Regions from separate parts of the Sinomonas sp. T428B genome, predicted to be linked through region 2. Evidence: riboswitches for the same ligand, from Rfam matches in the RefSeq annotation. Region 2 holds a riboswitch; the other holds the start of a gene.
The links. Region 2 has a riboswitch for S-adenosylmethionine ahead of ACUYMY_RS11630 (aminotransferase class V-fold PLP-dependent enzyme). Riboswitches for the same ligand answer to the same signal wherever they lie in the genome.
Positions count from the first base shown of each region.

Region 1 (5,223 bases), 1.9 Mb from region 2:
GCTTCTCCTTCAGCGTGTGCACATCTCCGAGCAGGAGGTCGAACTCGATCCAGGCGATCCACATGGGCCCATTTTCCGCACGCTCCCACCCGCAGTCACCTCGCGGCTAGCGGGGTTCCTGACCCCGCATCCTTGGAAGGTGACCCCGCATCCTCGGGAGGTGACCCCGCGTTGAGGGGTCAGCCGAGGCCGAGCCGCGCGAGCCGCCGGCGCGCGGCGGCCTCGCTCGGCGGCATCGGGTCCAGGGCGCGGGCGACGACGGCGAGCGTCACCTTCGCGGCGGCCGCGGTCGGGAGGGGTACCGGGCCCACGCTCGGGCGCTCGAGCCCGAGGAGGTCGAGGTACCGCTGCGGCATGGTGCCGATGGCGGCGGCGAAGAGGAGCCGGTAGCCGGGGCGCAGGAGCGGATCTAGCGGGGGCCGCCGGAGGAAGGCGACCACCTCGTCGAGGCGCGGGCCGCCGCCCAGCTGCCCGGCGTCGTCGTACGCCGCGAGCCGCTCCCCGAGCTCCCGCTCCGTGCGCGGCGGGTCCTTGACCCCCATGAGCCTGCCCGCGCGGGCCCACTCGGCCACGTAGCGGTCCGCGCCGCCGGGCACGGGGCCCTCGAGGGCCTCATAGGTGCGCAGGAACGCGTCGGTGAAGGCGAGGTGCACCCAGGCCTCGAGCTCGGGATCGTTCGCCGAGTAGGGGCGGCGGATCCCGGCGGCGTCCGTGTAGGTCCCCCGGACGGGGCGGTGCCGCCGGCGCACCCAGGCACAGGCCCGCGCCGCGGCGGCAGTGTCCCCGTAGGTGACAGTGAAGATCCAGCGGATCGTGCCGGCGAGCCGGGCGAGCGGGTCGGCGCGGTAGTCCGAGTGCTCGGCGACGCCGGCCAGGACGCCAGGGTGGAGGGCCTGGGTCAGGAGCGCGCGGATGCCCCCGACGATCGGGGACATGCCCCCGTGCACGGCCCAGACGGCGGAGCCGGGGCCGAAGTAGCCGGCGTCGTCGCCCTCCTCGAGGGCGAGCTGCCACGACGGGATGCCCTCCGACTGGCCGGAGAAGGTGAGCAGGAGGCGGCGCCGCAGGGGAGCGATGAGGCGTTCGACGGGCGGGCTGGGCTGTGTGCGTGTACGCACACTTCCAGCGTACGCCGCGCCCGCGGCAGCATCACAGCACGCCTGAGAGGGGCCCATCAGATGGGTGCCGCGATGCCGCCCGCGGGGTGGATGTGGCGCGCGCGGCCCCCTCCGATGAGGGGAGCCGGGGCCGCAGGCGCGTAAGGGCTACTTAGCCCAGAACACGTGGTTCGTGAGGGGGACGAAGCCGTCCGGATCCGAGACGTTGACTACCTCGCCGATCAGGATGACGTGATCCCCCGCGTCCACCGTCTGCCAGAGTCGACACTCGAGGCGCGGCACGTCGTCGGCCACGATCGGCGAGCCGAGCACGCCGGGCTCCCAGTCGAGCCCCGCGAACTTGTCCGTCCCCTTAGCCGCGAACCGCTTCACGAGGTCCCGGTGGGACTCGGAGAGGATGTGCACGGCATAGTTGTCGGCGCGGTTCCAGGTCTCGAAGGAGCTCGACGCGCGGTCCACCGCCCAGGAGACGAGCGGCGGGTCGAGGCTGATCGAGGTGAACGAGTTGCTCACGATTCCCGCGAGCGTGCCGCCGTCCGAGGTCGTGATGACGGCGATGCCCGTGGCCCAGTGCGCCATGGCGCGGCGGAGATCCGCACCCTCGACGAGGTCCAGGGGTGTAGCTGTCATGCTGCCCTCCAGCATTTCGGCCGGACGCCCAGTGTCTGGACGCCGTACTTGCCGCGGATGTCCACCGCGGCCGGATCCTCATCTGGGGCACCCCACTACGGGAGAGGGTTGCCGCCCGGCCAGCCAGAGCTTCGCGCCGGGACTCTTGATCCTGTCCTCAACCCTACGAAGGGGTTTCGGAGCGGTCCACCCTAGCGGAAACAGGGGGACACATGTGCTTTTGTGACGCCAGGGACGAGGGCCCTCAGGCGTCATATGTGCTTTTGTGACGTGAGGGACGAGGACCCTCCAGCACCGCCGGGGCTGGGCTCCTAGGGCAACGAAAAGGCTCCCCGGAACCGGCCGTCTTCTTCAGCCAGTTCCGGGGAGCCTTACCGTTGTTCGTCCGCTCAGAGCACCTTCTCGAGGAAGGACTGGGTGCGGGCCTCCTGCGGGTTGCCCAGGACCTCGCGGGCGTCGCCGCGCTCGATGATGTAGCCCTCGTCCATGAACACGACCGTGTCGCCGACCTCGCGGGCGAAGCCCATCTCGTGGGTGACCACGACCATGGTCATGCCCGCCTTGGCGAGGTTCTTCATGACGGCGAGGACCTCGCCGACCTTCTCCGGATCCAGCGCGGAGGTCGGCTCGTCGAAGAGGATGATCTCCGGGTCCATGGCCAGGGCCCGGGCGATCGCGACGCGCTGCTGCTGCCCGCCGGAGAGCTGGGCCGGGTAGTGGTCGCCGAAGGCGCCCAGCCCGACGTCGGTCAGGAGCTCCTGGGCGCGCTTGGCAGCGGCCTTCTTGTCCCCGCGCTTGACCAGCACGGGCCCGGCCATGACGTTCTCCCGCGCGGTCATGTTCGGGAACAGGTTGAACGACTGGAACACCATCCCGATCCGGGTCCGCTGCTCGGCGAGCTTCTTCTTGGGAAGGGCGTGGTAGGCGTGCTCGGTCTCGTGGTAGCCGAAGTCCTCGCCGTTGACCCTCAGCACCCCCGAGTCGACCGTCTCGAGGCCGTTGAGGCAGCGCAGCAGGGTGGACTTGCCCGAGCCCGAGGGGCCGATGATGCAGGCGACCTCCCCGCTGGCGATGTCGAGGCTGATGTCCTTCAGGACCGTCTTGTGCCCGAACGACTTCTTCAGGTTCCGGACGTGGATCGTGCCGTCAGGGATGGTGCCGGTGGGGGTGGTCATCGTGCCGCCCCTTCCGGGCTCGTCAGCGCCACACGCTTGGCCTTCCTCGGAAGGGTCGCCGCGGAGCGGTTGTACTTCTGCTCGAGCTTGGACTGGGGGTAGCTCAGCAGCAGGGTCATGACCAGGTACCAGAGGCTGGCCACGATCAGCAGCGGGATGGTCTCGTAGGTGCGGGCGTAGATCAGCTGCGCGCTCTGCAGCAGCTCCGCCACGCCCAGGACGGACACGAGCGAGGTCTCCTTGAACATGCCGATGACCTGGTTGCCCGTGGCCGGGATGATCGAGGGCATCGCCTGCGGGATGATGACCTTCCGCATCCGCATCCCGGCGCTCATGCCCAGGGAGTCCGCGGCCTCGAGCTGGCCCTTGCCCACGGCGGAGAACCCGCCGCGGATGATCTCGGCCATGTAGGCGGCCTCGTTCAGGGTCAGGCCCACCAGGGCCGCCGTGATCGGGCCCATGATCGCGTTCGTGTCCACGGCCACGCCGAGGTCGGTGAACGGGATCCCGATCCGCAGGTCCGGGTACAGGGCGGAGATGTTGAACCAGAAGATCAGCTGCACCAGCACCGGGGTGCCGCGGAACAGCGTGATGTACAGGTTCGCGGCGATCGAGACCGGCTTCACGTGCGAGGAGCGCATGACCGCCAGGGCCAGGCCCAGCAGCGTGCCCAGGGCCATGCTCGCCACGGTGAGGAAGATCGTGAGCATCAGGCCGCGCAGGATGGACTCGGCGAAGAAGTACTTCCCGACCACGCCCCACCTGAAGTTGGGGTTCGTCAGGACCGAGGCCAGGATCCCCAGGCCGAGCAGGATGCTGAACGCCCAGCCCGCGTATTCCGAGGGCGTCCGCAGCCGGATCCGCGGCTTGAGCGCAGAGCCGGACGCGTTCGCCGTGGGCTCGCTTCCGCGAGTGATGGTTTCCAGCATGGACATCCCCTAGTTGAGCTTGGCGTCGGTGATGGCGCCGGACTCGAGGCCCCAGGTCTCGAGCGCCTCCTTGTACTCCGGGCTGTCGAGGACCGACTGGGTCGCCGCCTGCAGGGCGGGGGTCAGCGGGGAGTCCTTCTTGATGCCGATCGCCGTCACGTCGCTCGAGCCGACGTTGACCCGGCCGATCACGGTGAAGCTGTCCGGCTGCTGCTTGGCGGCCCACCCGAGGGCGGTCGTGTCGTAGAGGATGCCGTCGACCCGCTTGGAGTGCAGCTGGGTCAGCGCCTCCTGGATGTTGGGCAGCGTCACGGCGTTGATCTCCGGCTGGCCCTTGGAGGTGCACGTCTGCTCGTTCAGGGCCGGGAGGCGCTTGAGCTGGCCGGTCGAGCCCTGGGTGACGGCGATGTTCTTCCCGCACAGGTTCTCGACGGTGAGGTTCTGCGGGTTGCCCGCGGCAGCGGCCACGGAGGTGCCGGCCTTGAAGTAGTCGATCATGTCCAGGACCTTGAGCCGCTCATCGGTCTTGGACATGGTCGTGGCGGTGAAGTCGAAGCGCCCGCCGTCCAGCCCCGGGACGATCGTGTCGAACTTCGTGTCCACGAACTCCAGCTTGAGGTCGAGCTTCTTGGCGATGAGCCGGGCGATGTCCGGGTTGAGCCCGATCGCGGTCTGGTTGTCCTCGGCCAGGAAGGTCGTCGGCGGGTAGTGCAGGTCCATCGCGACCGTGAGCTCGCCCTTTTCCTTGAAGGACTGCGGGACCAGGCTCACTGCCTTCGGATCCGGCTGGACACCCTCCGAGATGTCCCTCGTGAGGTTCGTGAGGCTCTCGGACGCTGCCGGGGCGCTGGTGGCCTCGCCGCCGCAGGCACTCAGAGCCAGGATCGCGGCCAGACCCGCCGCAGCGGCGTGAACCTTGTTGATCTTCTTCACGGTGCTTCCCTTCGAATGGCTTCAGCACATGACGTGTTAGGGGTATGGGTGAGATGGTGCCGCACCATCCGACGGGTTCCTCCGCAGCCGTCTCCGTCGAGGCCTCGAGGTAACCAAGCCTGAGCGCTGAACGATGCCTCAGGCTTGCCGGCGAGAGTTGATGTGGTGTGCATCTCGTCACGCTGTGTCTGATGCAATAGAACCCCCTGATCGCTCGGTTGTCAACAATCGACCGTCACTGCGTTGACAATCTACAATCCCGGTCCTAGAGTCCAACTCACCGCTTGCCCGCGTCAGGAACCGAGAAAGCTATGACATCTAGGACGTCACGCTCCCCGGAGAGCAGAGGGGCAGGGGGCCCCGGCAGAAGCAGACTCGAAAGGGACGCCGCCGGGATCCGCGAGATCCCGGCTGACGTGTATTGGGGCCTTCAGACGC
Region 1 covers NZ_JBRAZR010000001.1:598,989-604,211, reverse strand. Annotated here, with positions in the region: gene ACUYMY_RS02840 (DUF503 domain-containing protein) at 1-64, opposite strand, end outside; gene ACUYMY_RS02835 (oxygenase MpaB family protein) at 180-1,118, opposite strand; gene ACUYMY_RS02830 (flavin reductase family protein) at 1,266-1,748, opposite strand; SAM riboswitch class IV at 1,788-1,899, opposite strand; gene ACUYMY_RS02825 (amino acid ABC transporter ATP-binding protein) at 2,138-2,923, opposite strand; gene ACUYMY_RS02820 (amino acid ABC transporter permease) at 2,920-3,852, opposite strand; gene ACUYMY_RS02815 (ABC transporter substrate-binding protein) at 3,862-4,785, opposite strand; gene ACUYMY_RS02810 (lyase family protein) at 5,097-5,223, shown strand, end outside.
Region 1: another riboswitch for S-adenosylmethionine. It lies ahead of ACUYMY_RS02830 (flavin reductase family protein); the one in region 2 lies ahead of ACUYMY_RS11630 (aminotransferase class V-fold PLP-dependent enzyme).

Region 2 (5,223 bases):
GTCATCGACGCGCTCGAGGCCCTCGGCATCGGGCTCTCCTCCCCCGAGGGCGGCCGGCCGTCCTCGCTCCCGTTCACCGTCCACGGCACGGGCTCGGTCCCCGGCGGGCACGTGGTCCTCGACGCCTCCGGCTCGAGCCAGTTCGTCTCGGCCCTCCTCCTCGCCGGCGCGCGCTTCGAGGACGGGCTGCACCTCGAGCACGTCGGCCCGCCGGTGCCGAGCCTCGACCACATCGCCATGACCGTCGCGGTCCTGCGCGAGCTCGGCGTCGAGGTCGACGACTCCGTCCCCTACCACTGGGTCGTCGCCCCGGGCCCGATCCGCGCCTTCGACGTGCGCATCGAGCAGGACCTCTCCAACGCGGGCCCGTTCCTCGCAGCAGCGCTCGCGACGCGCGGCACCGTCCGCGTGCCCAACTGGCCCGTCGGCACGACCCAGGTCGGGGATGCGTGGCGGACCATCCTCCCGCAGCTCGGCGCCGAGGTGACGCTCGACGGCGGGACCCTCACCGTCCGCGGGGGCGAGCGCATCACGGGCGCAGAGCTCGCCGACACGAGCGAGCTCGCCCCGACCGTAGCGGCCCTGTGCGCCCTCGCCGACACGCCCTCCCGGCTCACCGGCATCGCCCACCTGCGCGGCCACGAGACGGACCGCCTCGCGGCGCTCGTGAACGAGATCACCCGCCTCGGCGGCGACGCCGAGGAGACCGAGGACGGGCTCGTGATCCGCCCGGCCCCGCTGCATGGCGCCATCGTGCGCTCCTATGCGGACCATCGCATGGCGACGGCCGGCGCGATCTGGGGGCTCGCCGTCGAGGGGGTCGAGGTCGAGGACATCGCCACGACGTCCAAGACGATGCCCGACTTCCCGCAGATGTGGGCCAACATGCTCGGCCAGGGCGCCCGGCCCACCGCAGACAGCCGGGGCGGTCAGGCCTCTGACACGCACGGCGGGGCCGGCGAGCCCTCCCCCGCGGACCGGGGAGCCGGCGCCTGACATGCCCCGGGAGTGGGACGAGAGCGACGTCCGCATCCGGCCGAACAAGCGCGGCAGTCGCCCGCGCACGAAGGACCGGCCGAGCCACGAGGACGCCGTCGTCGGCAGGATCGTGACAGTGGACCGCGGCCGGTACACCGCCGTCGTCGCCGAGGATACCCCGCAGGAGCGGATCGTCGTCGCCGCGCGGGCGCGCGAGCTACGCCGCACCCCGGTGGTCCCCGGCGACTTCGTCGCCCTCGTCGGCGACGTCTCCGGGCGGCCCGACACGCTCGCGCGGCTCGTCCGCGTCGAGGAGCGTCGCACGCTGCTGCGACGCAGCGCGGACGACACCGACCCCGTCGAGCGCGTCGTCGTCGCGAACGCCGACCAGCTCGTGATCGTGGTCGCGGCCGCGAATCCGGAGCCGCGCACGGGGTTCATCGACCGCGCGCTCGTCGCGGCCTACGACGCCGGGATCGAGCCGCTCCTGCTCGTGACGAAGGCGGACCTGCGGGACCCGGCCCCGCTCCTGGCGACCTATGAGCAGCTGCCGCTCGCCGTCGTCGTGAGCCGGACAGCGGCAGGGCCGGACGGGCCCGAGGACGGCGACGCGACGCCCCGTGCGGAGGGCGGGCGAAAGGAGGCGCGCGGCATCGACGCGCGCGGTGCGGACGGCTCCTCGGCCCGGCTCGACGAGGATGCCGTGCGGGCCCTGCGCGCCGAGCTCGAGGGCCGCGTCACCGTGCTCCTGGGGCACTCGGGCGTGGGCAAGTCGACCATGGTCAACGCGCTCACGGGGGCCGACCGCGCGACGGGCGGCGTCAACGCGGTGACCGGGCGCGGGCGGCACACGTCGTCGTCGGCCCTCGCGCTGCGGCTCGAGGACGCCGCGCCGGGGAGCTGGATCATCGACACCCCCGGCATCCGCTCCTTCGGCCTCGCCCACGTCGACCCGGAACGGATCCTGCACGCGTTCGGCGACCTCGAGCCGGGGACCGAGGCCTGCGAGCGCGGCTGCCGGCACGACGCCTCGGCCGTGGGCTGCGGCCTCGACGCCTGGGTCGCCGAGGGGCACGCGGGCGACGCCGGCCCCGCCCGCCTCGCGTCGCTGCGCCGGCTGCTCGGGGCGGACCGCCGCGAGGAGGGCCAGGAGACGAAGGAGCTGGGCGCCCAGCCGCCCGGCGAGTGAAGCCCGCGCCTGCAGCCGTCCGACCCGCCGACGGGATAGCGTGGGTGCATGAACCACGCGCCCGAGACGTACAACGACGACCTCCGACTGGCCCACGTCCTGGCGGATTCCGTCGACGCCCAGACCATGGAGCGGTTCAAGGCCCTCGACCTCAAGATCGAGACGAAGCCGGACCTCACCCCCGTCACGGACGCGGACCGCGCCGCCGAGGAGGCCATCAGGGGCCAGCTCTCGCGCTCCCGCCCGCGCGACGCCGTCGTCGGCGAGGAGTTCGGCACGACCGGCCACGGCTCCCGCCGCTGGATCATCGACCCGATCGACGGCACGAAGAACTTCGTCAGGGGCGTGCCCGTGTGGGCCACGCTCATCGCCCTCGCGGACGGGGACGAGATCGTCGTCGGCGTCGTGAGCGCCCCCGCCCTCGGGCGGCGCTGGTGGGCCGCGAAGGGCGCCGGGGCGTACACCGGGCGCTCGCTCGCCTCCGCGACGCGGCTGCACGTGAGCAACGTCGCGAAGCTCGGCGACGCCTCGCTGTCCTACTCGAGCCTCTCGGGCTGGAAGGAGCGCGGGAACCTCGACGACTTCCTCTCGCTCACCGAGGACGTGTGGCGCACGCGCGCCTACGGGGACTTCTGGTCGTACTGCCTCGTCGCCGAGGGCGCCGTCGACATCGCGACCGAACCCGAGCTCGCGCTCTACGACATGGCCGCGCTCGTGCCCATCGTGACCGAGGCCGGCGGCCGCTTCACGTCGCTCGAGGGCAAGGAGGGCCCGTGGGGCGGCAACGCCCTCGCGACCAACGGCATCCTGCACTCGGAGGCGCTGGGCCGCCTCAACCCCGGGTACGACGACCTGCTCTGACCCGGACCCCGCCCATGTGACGCGGGCGTGTCACATTCCGCGTCATAGGGGCGGCGCGGGTGCGCGGGGGCGTGCCCGTGCCCTAATGTCGTGGACAGGTCACGAGTGCCAGCGCGAAACCCCGGTTTGCTGGCCGGCAACCCTCCAACCGCGGTGGGGTGCCCCGGGTGACGACCAGGCCGGTCCGGAGCGGATGCGGCAAGCGCGGACCCTGCGGTCCCTCACTCATGCGAGGTATGCCCCGTGAGCACTGCCCTCTCCCACGCCCCGATCATCTCCCGCGACGCGTACCCCGACGCGGCCGCGCCGCTCGCCGAGGTCGTCGGCTCGGAGCTGCGCGCCCCGCTCGTGGGCGGCGGCGAGGTCCGCTACGCGAACCTCGACTACGCCGCCTCGGCCCCGGCCCTCGCGGAGGTCGCGGACCACCTGAACGAGGTGCTCCCCTACTACGCGAGCGTGCACCGGGGCGCCGGGTACGCCTCCCAGATCAGCACGAGCGTGTACGAGAATGCCCGCGCGATCGTGCGGAGCTTCGTCGGCGGCCGCGACGACGACGCCGTCATCTTCACGCGCAACACGACCGAGTCGCTCAACCTCCTCGCGGGCTGCCTCCCCGCGCGCGGCGACGTCCTCTACCTCGACCTCGAGCACCACGCGAACCTCCTCCCGTGGCAGGCCCGGCCGCACCGCAGCGTCATCGCGGCGGGCACGATCGCCGAGACGCTCGAGCGCGTCCGGCTCCAGCTCTCCGACGGGGGCGTGAGCCTCCTCGCCGTCACGGGCGCCTCGAACGTCACCGGCGAGGTCCTGCCGCTCGCGACCCTCGCCGAGCTCGCCCACGAGCACGGCGCCCGCATCGCGGTCGACGCCGCGCAGCTCGCTCCGCACCGACGCATCGACGTCGCCGGGACGGGGATCGACTACCTCGCGTTCTCGGGCCACAAGCTCTACGCGCCGTTCGGCAGCGGCGTGCTCCTGGGACGGCCGGACTGGCTCGATGCCGGCCGCCCGCACCTCGCCGGCGGCGGGGCGGTCCGCGAGGTCCGGCTCGACGCCGTCACGTGGGCCGAGGGCCCGGCGCGGCACGAGGGCGGTTCCCCCAACGTGCTCGGCGCCGCCACGATCGCCCGAGCCGCCCAGGTCCTCGGGGACCTCGACGAGGGCCTCTGGCACCGGCACGAGCAGCAGCTGCGGGCCGCGCTCATCGACGGGCTGTCCGGGGTCGACGGCGTGACCGTGCACCGGCTCTTCGCCGACTCCGAGGCGGGCGACGGCGGCGACCCGGGCAGTTCCACTCCCGCCGCTGGCGGAGGCGCGATCGGCGTCGTCAACTTCTCCGTCGCGGGCCACGACGCGGGCCTCACGGCCGCCTACCTCTCCGCCGAGCACGGCGTGGGCGTCCGGGACGGCCGCTTCTGCGCCCATCCGGTCCTGCGCCGTCTGGGCCTCGCCTCGGGCTCGCTCCGGGCGAGCTTCGGCGTCGGCTCCCGGCTCGAGGACGTCGAGCGGCTCGTCGGCGGCGTCCGCCAGCTCGTCGAGAAGGGCCTCGGGCTCGACTACGTGGTCGACGCCGGCCGCTGGGTCCCCGCCCGGGACACGCGCGTCTTCCCCCACTGGGCGCCCAACACGCCTGGCACCGCGGGCGCGGCGCCCTGCGGCACCGACTCCTGACGCACTCCCGGCCGCCGGCCCGCGGCGGGCTGCGGTAGATTGCTGGGGGACGTCAGGAGGGAACGATGGGACGCGGCGGGCCGAAGCTCGGCGATGCACGACGGCGCGAGCTCGCCAGGGCGTTCGAGGCCGGCGGGGAGCACTACGAACGTGTGCGGCCGGGGTACCCCGAGGAGGCCGCCGACTGGCTCGTCCCCGCCGGCGCCCGCACCGCCGTCGACCTCGGCGCCGGCACGGGCAAGTTCACCGCGCTGCTGATCGCCCGGGGGCTCGAAGTCACCGCCGTCGACCCGAGCGCGGACATGCTCGCCCAGCTCGCCCGGCTCCATCCGGGCGCGCGCTGCGTCGTGGCCCCCGCCGAGTCGACGGGCCTGGCCGACGCGAGCGCCGACCTCGTTGTCGCGGCCCAGGCCTGGCATTGGTTCGACATCGGCGCGGCGACCCGCGAGGCCGCGCGTCTCCTGCGCCCGGGAGGGCGCGCGGGGCTCGTGTGGAACCAGCTCGACACGACGGTCCCCTGGGTC
Region 2 covers NZ_JBRAZR010000001.1:2,505,151-2,510,373, forward strand. Annotated here, with positions in the region: gene aroA (3-phosphoshikimate 1-carboxyvinyltransferase) at 1-996, shown strand, start outside; gene rsgA (ribosome small subunit-dependent GTPase A) at 998-2,167, shown strand; gene hisN (histidinol-phosphatase) at 2,216-3,028, shown strand; SAM riboswitch class IV at 3,126-3,239, shown strand; gene ACUYMY_RS11630 (aminotransferase class V-fold PLP-dependent enzyme) at 3,272-4,699, shown strand; gene ACUYMY_RS11635 (class I SAM-dependent methyltransferase) at 4,765-5,223, shown strand, end outside.